One region of the Kitasatospora sp. NPDC088548 genome, then DNA from elsewhere that is predicted to be linked to it. Evidence: predicted binding sites of a transcription regulator. Region 1 holds the regulator's gene; the other holds the start of a gene.
The links. Region 1 encodes HspR, which represses chaperone genes until heat shock. Its sites were predicted from a motif close to TTGAGNNNNNNNNNCTCAA; they were not measured.
Positions count from the first base shown of each region.

Region 2: lon (endopeptidase La) is a predicted target of HspR. The motif match lies at 4,752-4,770, and genes of this name have one in related genera.

Region 1 covers NZ_JBIVMI010000031.1:45,405-54,505, forward strand. The annotation lists gene ACIP82_RS31250 (LuxR C-terminal-related transcriptional regulator) at 1-948, shown strand, start outside; gene ACIP82_RS31255 (hypothetical protein) at 962-1,588, opposite strand; gene ACIP82_RS31260 (hypothetical protein) at 2,090-3,094, opposite strand; gene ACIP82_RS31265 (heat shock protein transcriptional repressor HspR) at 3,300-3,806, opposite strand; gene dnaJ (molecular chaperone DnaJ) at 3,814-4,968, opposite strand; gene grpE (nucleotide exchange factor GrpE) at 5,110-5,736, opposite strand; gene dnaK (molecular chaperone DnaK) at 5,733-7,571, opposite strand; gene ACIP82_RS31285 ((Fe-S)-binding protein) at 7,870-9,101, shown strand, end outside.
Region 2 covers NZ_JBIVMI010000016.1:176,529-185,629, forward strand. The annotation lists gene ACIP82_RS21625 (multifunctional oxoglutarate decarboxylase/oxoglutarate dehydrogenase thiamine pyrophosphate-binding subunit/dihydrolipoyllysine-residue succinyltransferase subunit) at 1-1,022, opposite strand, end outside; gene ACIP82_RS21630 (ATP-binding protein) at 1,331-2,422, opposite strand; gene ACIP82_RS21635 (response regulator transcription factor) at 2,556-3,293, opposite strand; gene ACIP82_RS21640 (rhomboid-like protein) at 3,847-4,647, shown strand; gene lon (endopeptidase La) at 4,793-7,219, shown strand; gene ACIP82_RS21650 (GtrA family protein) at 7,299-7,820, shown strand; gene ACIP82_RS21655 (ROK family protein) at 7,945-9,101, shown strand, end outside.

The sequences.
Region 1 (9,101 bases):
GACGACGCCCGCGCGCTCTACCGCGCGATCCTCCGCAACGGCGGCCGGCTGCGCGCCGCCGAGGTCGGCACCGGCGAGGCCGGGCCACTGCGGCGGCTGGTCGAGATCGGTCTGGTCGTGCCGCAGCTGATGGACGCCTCGTACAGCGCGGTGGACCCGCGGTCGGTCACCGACCGGATCGGCGCGGACATCCGGCTGATGAGCGCCCGGCTGCTGGCGGAGGCGGAGCAACTGCCGGACCTGCTGGGCGATCTGACCCAGGCGTATGACGCCGCCTCGCATCGCGGCAACCGCCCCACCGGGGTCCGGTACGTGTCGGGCATGGAACAGATCCGGCATCAGGTCGACCAGCTGGCCCTGGAGTTCCGGGACGAGTACCTGACCGCGACGCCCGGTGGCGCCTGCCCGGTGGCGGCGCTGCCCGACCGGCTGAACCACGCCCTCCGCTACCTCGAACACGGCGGAACCATGCGGGCGGTCTACGAGCCGGCCGCCCGGGTGGACGGACCCACGGTGGAGTTCGCGGTCGAGGTCACCCGGCTCGGGTGCACGATCCGCGTGCTGGCCGCGCCGTTCTCCCGGTTGCTGATCTTCGATCGCACGGTGGCGGTGATCCCGGCCGCCGCGGACAACACCAGTGCGGCCTTCGTGGAGGACCCGGCGACGGTCGCCTTCCTGGTGGGCGTTTTCGAGCAGCAGTGGCAGCAGGCCGAGGGGGTGAACTGGGCGGCGCTGGCCGACGGGGGCACCGAGCCGCTGGTGCACGAGCAGGTCGGCCGGCTGCTGTCCCAGGGGCTGACCCAGCGGGCGATCGCGAGCCGGCTGGGGCTGAGCGAGCGGACGGTGGCCGGTCACATCTCGCGGCTGCGCGAGCTGTACGACGCTCAGACGCTGTTCCAGCTCGGCTGGCAGATGCGGGGAGCCAGGACCGGGGAGTCCGATGGCTGAGCCGCCGCGGTGGTCAGCCGGTCGCCGCGCCGGTCGGCCAGTAGCCGGTCGGGCCGACGGCCGGGGGCTGCTGCCGGGGGACGCTGAACTGCTCGCCGGGGGCGGTCCAGAAGCCCTCGCGCAGGGAGAGCGCCATACCGGCCCAGTCGAGGGCGGTCTCCACGGTGTGGTGGAGGGCCTCCTGGGACCAGGTGTCGTCGAAGACCAGCGGCAGGACGGGGGCGACCTGCTCGATGGTGGCGATCAGCGGGTTGTGCGTGATGGCCTCGTCGACCAGCAGGACGATCGGCTTGCGCAGCGCCGAGGCCCAGCCCAGCTCCAGGCTCACTCCGGCGGAGAGCGGCGCCCCGACGTAGGCGAAGACCAGGTCCGCCGACTGCAGCGCCCGGAAGTCGGAGGGCACCCGCGGCTCCGGCGCCCGGCCGGCCACCGTCCAGGCGTCGCTGTGGTGCGCGCTGTACACGGCGGCACCGCTGCGCAGCAGGGTGGTGCGGAGCGTCGTCAGCCGCGTCCGGCTGGCAAGCGTCACGACACTGTCGGCCGGCCCGGTCAGTCGCATCAACGGCGCGGCCAGGAAGACTCGTGCACGCCGGCCCTCGGGGGCCTGGCTGTCGTGGTGGCGCAGGTAGGGCTCGGTCATTGTCGACTCCGGGGGAGTAGTCGGCGAGAGAGGGTCGGTGCCTGACTGGCCTGTGGATATGTGTGGTGCCGTGTCGCGGAAGGCCGGGCCTCGCAGTCGCTGACCTGCAATTGAATGAACACGGGCAAAAATTGCCCAGACCCGTCGACAGCGAACTGATCGTCCATCTGGCGCTGTACTTCGGTCCAGCATCACCAGATGTCATCTCCCTGCATGGCAGCGAGATGACACACTCTCCGACTATCCGTACTGACGTGCAGTAGGTCAGGATCTATTCTGTATCAGCCGTCCTGCCGAGAGTCTGCTGCGTCCTTCTGAAAGGGGTGCTGTCGTGCGCTATGCGCGTCGCCTCGTTGTCTCCGCGGTTCTTTTGGGTTTCGCGTTCTTCCTGGGCGCTTCCACGGATGCGGACAGTGGCTGGCAGAGCACGAACCCCACGACGTCGGCGCTGTCCACCATGGACAGTGGCTGGCAGTAGAAGGACCGCCAATCCTGGTCCGGTCAGTCCGTGGATTCGGAATCGCCTTCTTTTTGGGCGAGCTTCCAGCCCAACTGAAATAGCGTGTCCACGCCGTGGTCCTCGCGCATCTCCGCGATGTGGCGCGCCAGCGTCCGTTCGCTGAGTCCGAGGTTCCTGGCGATGACGCGGTGGCCGATGCCCTGAACCATCAGCCTGACGATCTGACGGCGCAGGCTGGAAAGCACCTGGGGCGGGACTTCCCGGCTTCCCGGGAACGGAATGGCCCGTTCCCAGAGTGCCTCGAAGGTGTGGACCAGATAGCTCACCACCGCGTCGTCCCGGACGAATGCCGCGACGGTCATGTCGTCGCTCGCGGGTATGATCGCGACTTTTCTGTCGATCACGATCATCACGTTGAACGGCTCGTCCAGCGTGCGGACCTGGCTGCCTTCGTGGGTCATCGTCTCGACGTACTCCAGCGTCGGGCTGGAGTACCGCGCGCTCGGCTGGTAGATCGTCCGGATCGTGCCACCGCGCTGGAGCACCCCGAGGTCCCGGTTCATCGCGGTGCGGACCGTCTCCGGCCGCCGCCCGCCGCCGGGCTGAGCGGTCAACAGTTCCTTGGAGCAGCGCTCCACCAGGGCGCCGAGGCGCTGGTTGATGGAGACCTTGCCGCTGATGTACTCGATCCGGCCGCCGGTCTCGACCTGTTTGCCGTGCTCGTTGTAGACGTCCCCGAGGTCCTGCAGCTCGCTGACGAGGTTGGTCGAGCGGGAGAGCAACTGGAGCGCCCGGCGCTGCCAGGTCGCGCTGAGCGTGGTCGACAGCCGGTTGGGGTCGGCGACCACGAGGGATTCCGGGTCGTCCAGATCCGGCACCAGGAGCCCGAGGTCGAGCAGTTCCTGGACCTCCGACTTCGCGGCCTCCTGCTTCGAGGCGGTCAGGCGCCCTTCCGAACGCACGGCGGCCAGGTACAGCGCTCGGGCCGCGTCGGACAGGATCTGCCCCCCGGGTTGGAAGTCGTCCCGGTCGTCGACTGGGTTCACTTTCAGCTCCTTTCCGGCGTCAGACCCCTGGGCCGTGCGCGCACGCCGCCTGAATTCGTACGGATGATATGCAACTCGACGCACAGATCAGGTCGGTGTCCGTTGCGGGGGCCCATCCTGCTCGCTTTGCACTCTCGCAGTAACGCGAGCCGCCGGCCACCCCCCGATCAGGAGGGAAACCGGCGGCGGTGGCCGTTCTGGCCGGTCAGCGCTTGGGACGCCAGACCACCAGGGCGCTCGACTGGGTCGGCGGCTGGTACGGCACGAGATCACGGCGGTAGGACGCGTGGACGGCGGCCTCGCGTTGCTGGAGTGCGCTGGCGGCCCCTTCGAGCGAGTCGGCGAGTTCGGCGATACGGGACTGGAGGGCGGTGACCTGGTTCTCCAGCTCGATGATCCGCTTGATCCCGGCCAGGTTGATGCCCTCGTCCTGGGAGAGCCGCTGGACGTCGCGCAACTGCTGGATGTCCCGGGCGGAGTAGCGCCGGCCGCGGCCCGCGGTGCGGTCGGGGCAGACCAGGCCGAGGCGGTCGTACTGACGCAGGGTCTGCGGGTGCAGGCCGGAGAGCTCGGCGGCGACCGAGATCACGTACACCGGAGTGTCCTCGGTGAGGACGTAGTGCGGGGCCGCGGCGGTACGGCGGGGGCGGGGGCCGCCGCCGGGGAGGCCTTCGCCGATACCGGGGCCGATCGGGCTGTCGGGGGTCATCATCTGGTCGTCACGCTCCCTTCGCCGCCCGGAACAGGGCGGCTCGTGGGTCGTCGGAGGCGGTGGCCTCGCGGTACTGCTCCAGAGCCGTCAGCGCGTCGCCGGTGACGTGCTGCGGCACCACGACCTCCACGGTGACCAGGAGGTCGCCGCGGGTGCCGTCCTTGCGGGTGGCGCCCTTGCCGCGGGCCCGCAGGGTGAGGCCGTTGGCGCTGCCCGGGGGCAGCTTGAGCTTCACCGAGGGACCACCCAGCGTCGGCACCTCGATGGTGCCGCCGAGCGCGGCCTCGGGGAAGGTGACCGGCACCGTCACGGTGAGGTTGTCGGCCTTGCGCCCGAAGACGGGGTGCGAGTCGACGTGGACGGTGACGTAGAGGTCGCCGGGCTGGCCGCCGCGCTCGCCCTGCGCGCCCTTGCCCTTGAGCCGGATGCGCTGGGCGTCCTGGACCCCGGCCGGGATCCGGACCTGCATGGTGCGGGCGGAGCTGGCCCGGCCGCTGCCGTGGCAGTCGGGGCACGGGTCGTCGACGATCATGCCCCGGCCGCGGCAGTCGCGACAGGGCTCGGAGAGGGCGAAGGCGCCCTGACCCCGGCTCACGGTGCCGGCGCCCACGCAGGTCGGGCAGACCCGCGGAGTGGTGCCGGACTTGGCCCCGGTGCCGTTGCAGCCGTGACAGGGGGCCTGACTGGTCATCCGCAGCGGGACGGTCGCGCCGTCCACCGCCTCCTCGAAGGAGAGCGTCACCTCGGTCTCGACGTCGGCGCCGCGCCGCGGCTGGGCCTGCCGGCCGCCGCGGTTGAACAGGCCGCCGAAGACGTCGCCGAGCCCGCCGCTGCCGCCGGGGCCGCCCTGGTTGCCGCTGAACAGGTCGCCGAAGTCGAAGCTGTAGTTGCCGCCGCCGGGGCCGCCGGAGCGGAAGCCGCCGTTGGCGAAGAGGGTGCGAGCCTCGTCGTACTCCTTGCGGCGCTTCTCGTCCGACAGGACGTCATAGGCCTCGGAGATGTCCTTGAACCGGTCCTCGGCCTTGGTGTCACCCTTGTTGGCGTCGGGGTGGAACTCGCGCGCCAGCTTGCGGTACGTCTTCTTGATCTCGGTGGCGGAGGCGTCCTTGGGCACGCCGAGGACCTTGTAGTAGTCCTTCTCCACGTAGTCCTTGCCGCTCATGGCTGCCGCCACCTCCCGAAGTCCATAGTCACTGTGCTGTCAATGGCGGGTCTGTCGTCCGTCGACGGAGCGCCCATCGACAAGGCGCTGCGGAGCCGGCCGCCGTACTGGCCGGCGTACGACTCCGCAGCGCACAGGTTGTCAGCTGTCCGCGCCACCGTCGGCCTTGTCCGACTCCGCGGACTTCGCCGATTCGGCGTCCGGCGCGGGGGTGGTCTGGGTGCCCGGCTGGGGCTCCGCGACCGCCACCATCGCCGGGCGGATGATCCGCTCGCCGATCCGGTAGCCGGGCTGGAGGATCTGGACACAGGTGTCCTCGGTGACGTCCGAGGAGTAACTGTGCATCAGCGCCTCGTGCATGGTCGGGTCGAAGGGCTCGCCCTCCTTGCCGAACTGCTGGAGGCCCAGCTTGGCCACGACCGTCTCCAGCGACTCGGCGACGGACTTGAAGCCGCCCGTCACCTCGCCGTGCTCGCGGCCCCGGCCGATGTCGTCCAGGACCGGGATCAGGGACTCCAGGATGTTGGAGACCGCGATCTCACGGACCGTCAGACGGTCCCGCTCGACCCGCTTGCGGTAGTTCTGGTACTCGGCCTGGAGACGCTGGAGGTCGCCGGTCCGCTCGGCCAGCTCCCGCTTGGCCTTGGCCAGCTCGTCCGCGCCACCGGAGGTGTCCCCGGCCGCGGCGGCCTCCTCGGCCGCCTTGATCACGGCCTCCTCGGCGGCGGAGTCGTCGCCGGGCTCAGCACCCTGCGGCTTCTCCGTCATGCCGCACCGCCCTTGGGCTTCTCGTCGTCCACGATCTCGGCGTCGACGACGTCGTCGTCCTTGGCGCCGGCGGCGTCACCGGCCGGGCCGGAGGAGGCGGCGTCGGCGTTGGCGTACAGCGCCTGGCCGAGCTTCTGGGCGGTGGTGGAGACCTTCTCGGAGGCCTCGCGGATGGCCGCGATGTCCTCGCCCTTCAGGGCCTCCTTGAGCTCGCCGATGGCGGTCTCGACCTCGGTCTTGACGTCGGCCGGGAGCTTGTCGGTGTTGTCCGCGATGAACTTCTCGGTCGAGTAGACGAGCTGCTCGGCCTGGTTGCGGGTCTCGACCGACTCGCGGCGCTTGTGGTCCTCCTCCGCGTACTGCTCGGCCTCGCGCATCATGCGCTCGATGTCGTCCTTCGGCAGCGCGGAGCCACCGGTGACGGTCATCTTCTGCTCCTTGCCGGTGCCGAGGTCCTTCGCGCCGACGTGCATGATGCCGTTGGCGTCGATGTCGAAGGTGACCTCGATCTGGGGCAGGCCGCGGGGGGCCGGCGGCAGACCGGTCAGCTCGAACATGCCGAGCTTCTTGTTGTACGCGGCGATCTCGCGCTCGCCCTGGTAGACCTGGATCTGCACGGACGGCTGGTTGTCCTCGGCCGTGGTGAAGATCTCCGAGCGCTTGGTCGGGATCGTGGTGTTGCGCTCGATCAGCTTGGTCATGATGCCGCCCTTGGTCTCGATGCCGAGGGACAGCGGGGTGACGTCGAGCAGCAGGACGTCCTTGACCTCGCCCTTCAGGACACCGGCCTGGAGCGCGGCGCCGATGGCGACGACCTCGTCCGGGTTGACGCCCTTGTTGGCGTCCTTGCCGCCGGTCAGCTCGCGGACGAGCTCGGCGACGGCCGGCATCCGGGTGGAGCCGCCGACCAGGACCACGTGGTCGATCTCGGACAGCGCGATGCCGGCGTCCTTGATCACGTTGTGGAACGGGACCTTGCAGCGCTCCAGCAGGTCGGAGGTGAGCTGCTGGAACTGGGCGCGGGTGAGCTTCTCGTCCAGGTGCAGCGGGCCCTCGGCGGAGGCCGTGATGTAGGGCAGGTTGATCGAGGTCTCGGAGGACGAGGACAGCTCGATCTTGGCCTTCTCGGCGGCCTCGCGCAGACGCTGGAGGGCCATCTTGTCCTTGGACAGGTCGACACCGTGGCCGGCCTGGAAGACCTTCACCAGGTGGTCGACGACCTTCTGGTCCCAGTCGTCACCACCGAGGTGGTTGTCACCGTTGGTGGCCTTCACCTCGACGACCCCGTCGCCGATCTCCAGCAGGGAGACGTCGAAGGTGCCACCGCCGAGGTCGAAGACCAGAATGGTCTGGTCGTCCTTGTCCAGGCCGTAGGCCAGGGCGGCCGCGGTCGGCTCGTTGACGATGCGCAGGACGTTGAGGCCCGCGATCTCACCGGCCTCCTTGGTGGCCTGGCGCTCCGAGTCGGAGAAGTACGCCGGGACGGTGATGACCGCGTCGGTGACGGTCTCGCCCAGGTACGCCTCGGCGTCGCGCTTCAGCTTCTGCAGCACGAAGGCGCTGATCTGCTGCGGGTTGAAGTCCTTGCCGTCCAGGTTGATCTTCCACCCGGTGCCCATGTGGCGCTTGACCGAGCGGATGGTGCGGTCGACGTTGGTGACCGCCTGGCGCTTGGCCACCTCGCCGACCAGAACCTCGCCGTTCTTTGCGAAGGCGACGACGGACGGCGTGGTCCGAGCGCCCTCGGCGTTCGTGATGACGGTGGGCTCGCCACCCTCCAGAACGCTGACGACCGAGTTCGTCGTGCCGAGGTCGATGCCGACCGCGCGTGCCATCGTAAATACCTCCACGGAAGAGTTGAGCTTTACAGGCTCAAGGATGCACGACCCGAGGGGTAGCGTCAACAGCCATGAGTCCAGTTCACTCAACTTTGCTGAGTGGCATCCCGCGTTGAACGGGTTTCGCGTCCCGTGCGCGCCGGGTGCGGACTTACGTGACTGCCGCCATACCTTGAGCGTCTTCTGGGGAAGTGTTGACGAGCGGTAATGTCCGGGCCGTCGGCATGGGAAGTTACCGACCAGTACACTCGCTCGTCAGGACCGCACTAGGAAAGCCGCAGGAGACGGAGAGCCGATGCAGCTTGCAGCGATCGTCATCTCGCTGGTCACCACTGTGATCGGCACCGCGCTCGCCGCCCGGGCGGCCGCGCACATCTACCGGGTGGTGATGACCGGCCAGCCGGACGCCACCCGGACCGGACAGCCCGTACAGAGGACGAAGACGGTCGCCGTCGAGTTCCTCGGCCACACCCGGATGAACCGCTGGGGCGTCGTCGGCGTCGCCCACTGGTTCGTCGCGGTCGGCTTCTTCAGCCTGGTGCTGACCCTGGTCAACGCCTTCGGACAGCTCTTCGACGCCGAGTGGGTGCTGCCGGTCATCGGCCACTGGCTGCCGTTCGAGGTCTTCACCGAACTGATCGGCACCCTCACCACGCTGGGTATCGCGACCCTGATCGTGATCCGGCTGCTCAGCCTGCCGGGCCGGGCGGGCCGCAAGTCCCGCTTCGCCGGATCGATCGCCTGGCAGGCCTTCTACGTCGAGTACACGATCCTCGGCATCGGCCTCTGCATCATGATCCTGCGCGGCCTGGAGGGCGCCCTGGCGGGCGTCGACTCCTACGACCCGGCGTACCTCGTCTCGTACCCGCTGACCGCCGCCTTCAACGGCCTGGCGCACGGCACCCTGGTCAACCTGGTCTACCTCTTCGCGATGCTGAAGATCTGCATCTCCTTCGCCTGGGCGATCACCATCGGCATCAACCCCTCGATGGGCGTGGCCTGGCACCGCTTCCTGGCGTTCTTCAACATCTTCTTCAAGCGCGAGGAGGACGGTGACGTCGCGCTCGGCGCGCTGCGTCCGATGACCAGCGGCGGCGTCCCGATCGACTTCGAGGACCCGGCCGACGACGCCGTCTTCGGCGTCTCCCAGGTCGAGCACTTCTCCTGGAAGGGCATCCTCGACTTCTCCACCTGCACCGAGTGCGGCCGCTGCCAGTCGCAGTGCCCGGCCTGGAACACCGGCAAGCCGCTCTCGCCCAAGCTGCTGATCATGAGCCTGCGGGAGCACGCCTTCGCCAAGGCGCCCTACCTGCTGGCCGGCGGCGGCAAGGACACCGAGGGCAATGAGACCGGCACCGCCGAGCAACTGGCCGGCGTCCCGGCCGCCGCCCTGGCCGAGGCCGAGCGCCCGCTGATCGGCACCGCCGAGGAGAACGGCGTCATCGACCCGGACGTCCTCTGGTCCTGCACCACCTGCGGCGCCTGCGTCGAGCAGTGTCCGGTGGACATCGAGCACGTCGACCACAT
Region 2 (9,101 bases), on a different contig from region 1:
TAGGTCGAGGTCAGCGTCATGATCTTGGAGACGCCGAGGCGGGACAGGGTCTCCGGGGCGGAGCCCTGGAACTCGGCCGGGTACTCCATGGCGCCGACGCCGACGATGGTGCCCTGGTTCTGCATCAGGCGCGGCACGGAGTGCACGGTGCCGATGCCGCCGGGGTTGGTCAGCGAGACCGTGACGCCGGTGAAGTCGTCCATGGTCAGCTTGTTGGCGCGGGCCCGGCGGACGATGTCCTCGTAGGCCTGCCAGAAGCCGAAGAAGTCGAGGGTCTCGGCCTTCTTGATGGCCGCGACGACGAGCTGGCGGTCGCCGTTGGGCTTGACCAGGTCGATGGCCAGGCCCAGGTTCACGTGCTCGGGCTTGACCAGGAAGGCCTTGCCGTTCTCCACCTTGTAGCTGTGGTTCATGCCCGGCGAGGCCTTGACGGCCTGGACCAGGGCGTAACCGATCAGGTGGGTGAAGGAGACCTTGCCGCCGCGGGCGCGCTGCAGGTGGTTGTTGATGACAATGCGGTTGTCGATCAGCAGCTTGGCGGGCACCGCGCGGACGGACGTCGCGGTCGGCACCTCCAGCGAGGCGTCCATGTTGGTGGCGACGGCCTTGGCCGGGCCGCGCAGCTGGACGAGCTCGGGGCCCGCCGTGGCGGCCGGCGCGGCCGGAGCCGGGGCGGCGACCTTGGGGGCCGGCGGCGCGGCGGGGGCTGCGGCGAGCGGCGCGGGAGCCGGAGCCGGGGCCGCCGGGGCGGTCGCGGGTGCGGCCGGCGCGGCGGGAGCGGCAGCGGCGGGCGCGGGGGCGGCAACGGGAGTCGGCGTGGTGCCGACCGGGGTCGCGGCCTGGGTCACTGGGGTCACCTCGGTACCGGGCTTGTAGTCGGCGAAAAAGTCCCACCAGGCTCGGTCGACCGAGTTCGGGTCCTGGAGGTACTGCTGGTAGATCTCATCGACGAGCCACTCATTGGGGCCGAAGCCAGTGGAACTTGCCGAGCTATTGGGGGTTTCAGGGGACTGTGGCGACACGGCGGCAACCGCCCTCTTCCGCTTCCTTTTGGGATGTTTGGACAGCGGGGATTAAGGCTACGCCCCTGACCAGTGATCGCGCAGTCCCCGGGGCTCAGGCGTCGCCCAGATCACAGTGCTGACCTGCAGTTTGGCTGAAAATGTGCGTTAGAAAGCCGCATCGGAGGGGAAGCGATCACGGTCGATCAGTGCACATATCTGGACGAAACCGGACAAAGCATCCCGGAAGCACTGAATGATCTTCGTGTACGTCTGTGTCCGTCCTGTGACATGACGGCGAAGTCCGTCCGACGCGAATGCGACGAGGCTCACCGCGGACCGGGCAGCCGGACCTCGATCCGGCAGCCGCGGGCGGCCTCGGCCACCTCGATCCGGCCGCCGTGCAGATCCACCGCCCAGCGGGCGATGGCCAGCCCCAGACCGGTGCCGCCGTCGGCGCCGGGCCCCTGGGCGGTGGCGGTGCCGCTGCGGCTGAACCGCTCGAACACCCGGGTCCGGTCGGCCGGCGGGATGCCCGGGCCCTCGTCCTCGACCTCCAGCAGCAGGGCGCCCGGCTCGGCGCCGGGCCGGGCCCGGACCGTCACGGTGCCGCCGGGCGGGGAGTGCTTGCAGGCGTTGTCGACCAGGTTGGCGACCACCTGGTGGAGCCGCTCCGGGTCGGCGACGCCGGTCAGGCCTGCCGGGCTGACCTCCAGCGCGAGCCGGACGTCCCCGCGCCGGGAGAACGCCCCGCCCGCCGTCGCGCCGTCCACGGTGACCCCGCGCAGTACGCCGTCCAGGAACTCGCGCACCTCGAAGGAGCGCGCGTCCAGGTCGACCACCCCGTCGTCGATCTTGGAGAGGTCGAGCAGATGGGTGACCAGCCGGCCGAGCCGCTCGGTCTGCTCCAGCGCGGCACCCAGGGTCGCCGGGTTCGGCTGGACGACGCCGTCGACGACGTTCTCCAGCACGGCGCGCAGCGCGGCGATGGGCGTGCGCAGCTCGTGCGAGACGTTGGCGACCAGTTCGCGGCGGTGGCGGTCGGCGGCCTCCAGGTCGGCCGCCATCAGGTTGAAGGCGGCCGCCAGCTCGCCGATCTCGTCGCGCGAGTTCACCTCGACCCGGCGGCTGTAGTCGCCGGAGGCCATCGCGCGGGCGGCGGCCGTCATGTCGCGCAGCGGGGCGGTCAGCCCGTGCGCGAGGAACTGCATGAAGAGCAGCGAGGCGATCATGGAGAAGACCATGATGATCCGGATCTGGGTCTCGGACCGGATGGCCACCACCACCATGCCGGTGGCGAGGAAGACCGAGACGATCACCAGCAGGGCGAGTTTGCCCTTGATGGAGCGGACCGGGTCGAGCGGCCGGATGTCGGCCCAGACCCGGCGGGCGGCGCGGGCGGCCAGGGTGGGCTGCCGCATGCCGGCGGTGTCCCCGTCGCGTTGCTGTGGAAAGGTCATTGGTCCCCTGTGCTTCCCCCGTGTGTGCTCCCCCCGCGCGGTTCGCGCGGCGGTCCGGGATGCGGGCCCCCCGGAGGCCCGGTGCCCGGTGACCCTAGGGGTGCGGGGCCTCCAGGGCGTATCCGACGCCGTGGACGGTGCGGATCCAGCTGGCGCCGATCTTCCGGCGCAGCGCCTTGACGTGGCTGTCGACGGTGCGGGTGCCGGAGGCGTCCGTCCAGTCCCAGACCTCGGCCAGCAGCTGCTCGCGGGTGAGCACCGCGCGCGGCTGGGCGGCCAGGCAGGCGAGCAGGTCGAACTCGGTCGGCGTCAGGTGGACGTCGCCCGAGGCCAGCCGGACCCGGCGCTGCACATGGTCGATCTCCAGCTCGCCGAAGCGCAGGCTGCCGAGCGCCGGCGTCCTGGCCGCCTGCTGGGCGCGCTCGACGCGACGCAGCAGCACGTTGACCCGGGCCGCCAGCTCGCGCATGGAGAACGGCTTGGTCATGTAGTCGTCCGCGCCGACGCCGAGGCCGACCAGCAGGTCCGTCTCGTCGTCCCGCGCGGTCAGCATCAGCACCGGGACCGGGCGCTGGGCCTGGATCCGGCGGCACACCTCCAGGCCGTCGAAGCCGGGCAGCATGATGTCGAGCACCACCAGGTCCGGCTGCCAGGTGTGGAAGCCGTCGACGGCGCCCGGGCCGTCGTGGGCGACGGCGACCTTGAAGCCCTCCGCGCCCAGGCGGGCCGCGATCGACTCGGCGATCGTCGGTTCGTCCTCCACCACCAGCACTCTGCGCTGGCTGCTCACCGTGCCGCCGCTGTTGGTGTTGTCCTGCTGAATTTCTGTCACGGTCACGCCACCGCCCCCAGGGCTGCGGGCCGGCCACCGATGGGGATGGCGGGGCTCCGCTCGTAGTCTTGTTCCGTCGTGGACTGTGCCGGGTCCGCCGTCCCGTCGCGCGCGGGGACCGGAGGGCGGGTGTCGACCGCCCACCTGTCCCGCACACTTCGCAGCGTACGGACAGCGGGTGCCTCCCGGCAGGTGGACCGGACGTTTCCGGCCCGTGGGCCGGCCGTCGGGGCCGTCCGCGGACCCACTCGCAAGTGGGCACGGGCCGATACCTTACCCGGCGATTTTTCACTCCGTAACGGTACGTATGCACCCGGGTTGACGTTGAGACGCCGGTCAGGACCCGTGCCGGCGCGTGAACGGAGAGAAGGTCTGGACCAATCCCGGGTGACGGGCGACCCCGGGCCCGGTGATCCTCACGGGGTTTTCCCAGCGGGCTCCCAGAACCTCGACGTACCGTGGTCACGAGATTGCCGAGGGTGGGATTTCCGGCGCGCGCCGGTACGTTGGCACCGGGTGTGAACCGGTGTCTGCGGATCTGAGCGGAGGCGGCATGGCGGAGTGGCGGCAGGGTGCGGTACCGGCCCGCTCCCGCCCGGCGCCGCCCGCCGGGCCGCCGTACGGCCTGCTGCGGCACGGCCTGCGGGCCGGGGTGGCCGAGTGGGTGCTGACCCGGGTGCCGACGCCGCGGCGCAACCCTTTCGCGCTCGGCTACCTGGCCGCGGTCGGGGCCACCACCACCTTCGCCAGGCTCGCCGATCCGGAGCTGGTGCTGCGCCTCCAGGAGGCGTCCAGTTCGGACGGGCACAACCTGTTGCACCACCCCGTGCGCGCGCTGCTCTTCAGTGGCTTCTGGGTGGCGGGGCCGATCTGGATGCCCTACCTGTGGGCGTTCGCCTTCACCGTCGCGCCGCTGGAGCGCCGGGTCGGGGCGGCCCGGGCGGCGGCGGTGTTCGCGATCGGGCACATCACCGCCACGGTGCTCTCCCAGGCGGTGGTGATCACCGCCGTGGCGACCGGCCGGATGGAGTCCGAGGCGATGAACTACCTGGACATCGGCGTCAGCTACGGCGTGCTGGCCAGCCTCGGCGCGCTGGCCGGGCTGCTGCCGCCGCGCGGGCGGCTGCTGGCGCTGGGCGGCGTCGGAGCGATGATCGCCGACCAGATCCTCACCGACCGGGACCTGGTCACCGGGATCGGCCACCCGGTCGCGGTGCTCGCCGGGGTGGTGCTCTGGCGCTGGCTCCGGCGGGACGGGGGCGGCAGGCTGCGGCCGCGCCGGCTGCGTACGCCGGCCGCCTCCGCGGCCTCCGCCTCCGGGCCCGGCGGGGCCGCGGTGCTGGACCGCGGGTAGCCCCGCGCGGGGCCTGGGCCAGGCGTTTTTGACAGCCCGGGCCGCGGCCTTCCCTGTTCGCTCACGGCGAACAAGGCCTCGGGAACATCCGGTGCCCGCGAAACCTTAGTCAGGTCAACTCAAGTTCGCTGACTGGGGAGAGATCATGGCATCGACGTCCACACCGCTCACCCTGCCCGTGCTGCCGCTCGACGACGAGGTCGTGCTCCCGGGCATGGTCGTCCCGCTGGAGCTCAAGGACACCGAGGTGCGCGCCGCCGTCGAGGCCGCCCGGGCGGCGGCCACCGGCACCGGCAAGCCCCAGGTCCTGCTGGTCCCGCGGGTGGACGGCTCGTACGCGGCGGTCGGCACCCTCGCCACCGTCGAGCAGGTCGGCCGGCTGGCCGACGGGGATCCGGCGGCGCTGGTCCGCGCCGTCCGCCGGGCCCGGATCGGCGTCGGCACCACCGGTCCCGGCGCCGCCCTCTGGGTGGAGACCACGCCGTTCCGGGAGTCCTCGGCCGGCACCCCGGTGGCCGGGCGCGCCGCCGAGCTGGTCAAGGAGTACAAGACGCTCTCCACCCAGTGGCTGCGCAAGCGCGGCGCCTGGCAGATCGTCGACCGGGTCGCCCAGATCGAGGGCGTCGGCGAGCTGGCGGACAACATCGGCTACGCCCCCTTCGCCACCGCCGAGCAGAAGCTCAAGGTGCTGCTGGAGGCGGACCAGGTGGCCCGGCTGGAGTACGCGCTCGGCCTGCTGCGCGACCACCTCGCCGAGGAGGAGGTCAACGACACCATCCGCAAGGACGTCGAGGAGGGCGTCGCCAAGCAGCAGAAGGAGTTCCTGCTCCGCCGGCAGCTGGAGGCGGTCCGCAAGGAGCTGGCCGAGCTGAACGGCGACCCGGCGGACGAGGAGGGCGACTACCGCGCCCGGGTCGAGGCCGCGGACCTGCCCGGGAAGGTCCGCGAGGCGGCCCTCAAGGAGGTCGACAAGCTGGAGCGCTCCTCCGACCAGTCGCCCGAGGGCTCCTGGATCCGCACCTGGCTGGACACCGTCCTGGAGCTGCCCTGGAACGAGCGCACCGAGGACGCCTACGACATCGCCGGCGCCCGTGCGGTGCTGGACGCCGACCACTCCGGCCTGGCCGACGTCAAGGACCGCATCGTCGAGTACCTGGCGGTGCGCAAGCGCCGGGCCGACCAGCGGACCGGGCCGGCCGCGAGCCCCCAGGAGCAGCCGGGTGGCGGCGCGCGCCGGGCGGGCGGGGGCGCGGTGCTGGCGCTGGTCGGCCCGCCCGGCGTCGGCAAGACCTCGCTCGGCGAGTCGGTGGCCCGCGCCATGGGCCGGAGGTTCGTCCGGGTCGCGCTCGGCGGTGTCCGGGACGAGGCGGAGATCCGCGGTCACCGGCGCACCTACGTCGGCGCGCTGCCCGGCCGTCTGGTGCGCGCCATCAAGGAGGCCGGCTCGATGAACCCGGTCGTCCTGCTGGACGAGATCGACAAGGTCGGCTCCGACTTCCGGGGCGACCCGGCGGCCGCCCTCCTGGAGGTGCTCGACCCGGCGCAGAACCACACCTTCCGCGACCACTACCTGGAGGTCGAGCTGGACCTCTCGGACGTGGTCTTCCTCGCCACCGCCAATGTGCTGGAGGCCATCCCCGGGCCGCTGCTCGACCGGATGGAGCTGGTCCGCCTGGACGGCTACACCGAGGACGAGAAGGTCGTCATCGCCCGGGACCACCTGCTCCCGCGCCAGCTGGAGCAGGCCGGGCTGAAGGACGGCGAGGTCACCGTCGACGAGGAGGCGCTGCGCCGGCTGGCCGGCGAGTACACCCGCGAGGCCGGCGTCCGGAACCTGGAACGCTCGATCGCCCGGGTGCTGCGCAGGATCGCCACACAGAGCGAGCTGGGCGAGCGGGAGCTGCCCGCCACGATCGGCGCGGGCGACCTGCGCGCCCTGATCGGCCGCCCGCACCACGTGCCCGAGGCGGCCCAGGAGCCGGCCGAGCGGCGCACCGCCGTCCCCGGCGTGGCCACCGGCCTCGCGGTCACCGGCGCCGGCGGCGACGTCCTCTTCATCGAGGCGTCGCTCGCCGACGCCGAGACCGGCGGCACCGGGCTCACCCTGACCGGGCAGCTGGGCGACGTGATGAAGGAGTCCGCGCACATCGCGCTCTCCTACCTGCGCTCGCGCGGCGCCGAGCTGGAGCTGCCGGTCACCTCGCTGCGCGACCGCGGCGTGCACCTGCACGTCCCCGCCGGGGCCGTCCCCAAGGACGGGCCGAGCGCCGGCATCACCATGACCACCGCGCTGGCCTCGCTGCTCTCCGGCCGCAAGGTGCGCACCGACGTGGCGATGACGGGCGAGGTGTCGCTGACCGGGCGGGTGCTGCCGATCGGCGGGGTGAAGCAGAAGCTGCTCGCCGCCGACCGGGCCGGGGTCACCACGGTGATCATCCCCAAGCGGAACGAGGCCGATCTGGACGACGTCCCGGCCGAGGTGCTGGAGCGGCTCACCGTCCACCCGGTCGCGGACGTCCGGGAGGTGCTGAGGCTGGCCCTGGAGCCGGCCGAGGTGCTGGTCGCCGCCTGACGGTGGGCAGCGGTCCGGGCGTCACCCGGCCCGGCCGCCGGACGGGAGGGGGCGGCAGACCTCGTGCCAGACTGCGAGGATGCCGTCCCCCACGCAGCGAGCCCTGGCCAGGGTGCCGGCCCGTCTGCGCCCGTTCCTGGTCAGGCACCGCAGGCTGGTGAAGGTCCTGCTGGTCGGGGCCTCCTGCTTCGTGCTGACGACGGTGATCAACTTCTCGCTGAAGTTCACCCTGCTGGAGCGGAAACCGGTGGTGGCGCTCACCATCGCGACCGTGGCCGCCACGGCGGTCTCCTACGTGCTGAACCGCCGGTGGTCCTTCCGGGCGGTCGGGCGCCGACGCGAGGCCGCACTGTTCTTCCTGGTCAGCGTGGTGGCGATCGTCGTCAACGACATCCCGCTGATCCTCTCGCGCTACCTCCTGGAGCTGCGCGAGCCCCAGGTGAGCGCCCTCACCCAGGAGGTGGCCGACTTCCTCAGCGGGATGGTCGTCGGCACCTTCGTCGCGATGCTGTTCCGCTTCTGGGCGATGCAGCGCTGGGTCTTCACCCGCCTCGCCCAGCCCGTCGCCCGGATGGAGCAGCAGCCCCAGCGGACCTCGTGACGGTGGCCCGGAGCGGCCCCTCCGCGCCCGGCCGACCGCTCCGGGCCACCGGGGCCAAACGCGATTACGCTGCAAACGTCCGGCCCCATGGGCACGGTGCGCGGCAGTCGAGCGGGTGAGGGCGATGCGCGAGACGGACGGTCCCCGGACCGGACCCGCCAGCCAGCAGGGCATGCGCCGGGCCAATCTGGCGCTGGTGCTCGGCGCGATCGCGCGCTCCCCGCGCTCCCGGGCCGAGGCGGCCGCGGAGACCGGGCTGACCAGGGCGGCCGTCTCCTCGCTCGCCGAAGAGCTGATCGCCGCCGGTCTGGTGGTCGAGGAGGGCACGGCCACGTCCAGCGGCAAGGTCGGCCGACCCGGTACCGCGCTGGGCCTCAACCCGCGGGGGCCGGGCGGCATCGGCGCCGAGATCGGCGTGGAGCACCTCGGCGCCTGCGTGGTCGACCTGCGCGGCGAGGTCCGCGCCTGGCGCCGCCAGGAGATCCGCAACCGCGGCCGGCGGCCCGCCGCCGTGATGGCCGACCTCGCCGAGCTGCTGCGCCGGGCCGCCGACGACGCGGGGCTGCGCCCGGCCGGGCTCGCGCTGGCCGTCCCCGGTCTGGTCGGTGCCGGGGGCGGGGTGCTCCAGCGGGCCGCCAACCTGGGCTGGCAGGACGTGCCGATCGCGGCCGAGCTGCGGCTCGCGCTGCGGGCGGCCAACGCGGAGCAACTGGCCGAGCTGCCGGTGGACGCGGACAACGAGGCCAACCTCGGCGGGCTCGCCGAACTCTGGCTGGGCGGCGGACCCGACCACTTCCTGCACGTCTCGGCCGAGGCCGGCGTCGGCGCGGCGATCGTGATCGGCGGCCGGCTGCTGCGCGGGGCACGCGGTTACGCGGGCGAGCTGGGCCATGTGCCGGTCCACCCGGACGGACCCCGCTGCGCCTGCGGGGCGTACGGCTGTCTGGAGCAGTACGCGGGGGAGGCGGCGGTGCTGCGGGCGGCCGGTCTGGAGGGGGTCCGGGGCGACTGGGTGGCGCTGCTCGCCGAACGGGCCGAGGCCGGGGACGAGGAGGTGCGCGCCGCGCTGGCCGGGGCCGGGACGGCGCTGGGCATCGCCTCGGCCGGGGCGGTCAACCTGCTCGACCCGGCCGAGGTGGTGCTGGGCGGCGGCTACGCCCAGCTGGCGCCCTGGCTGCTGCCGTCGATGCGCGCCGAGCTGGCGGCCCGGGTGACCGTCCGCCCCTGGTCGGAGGACCGGCTGACGGTCTCCCGGCTGGGCCGCCGCGGCCCGCTGCTGGG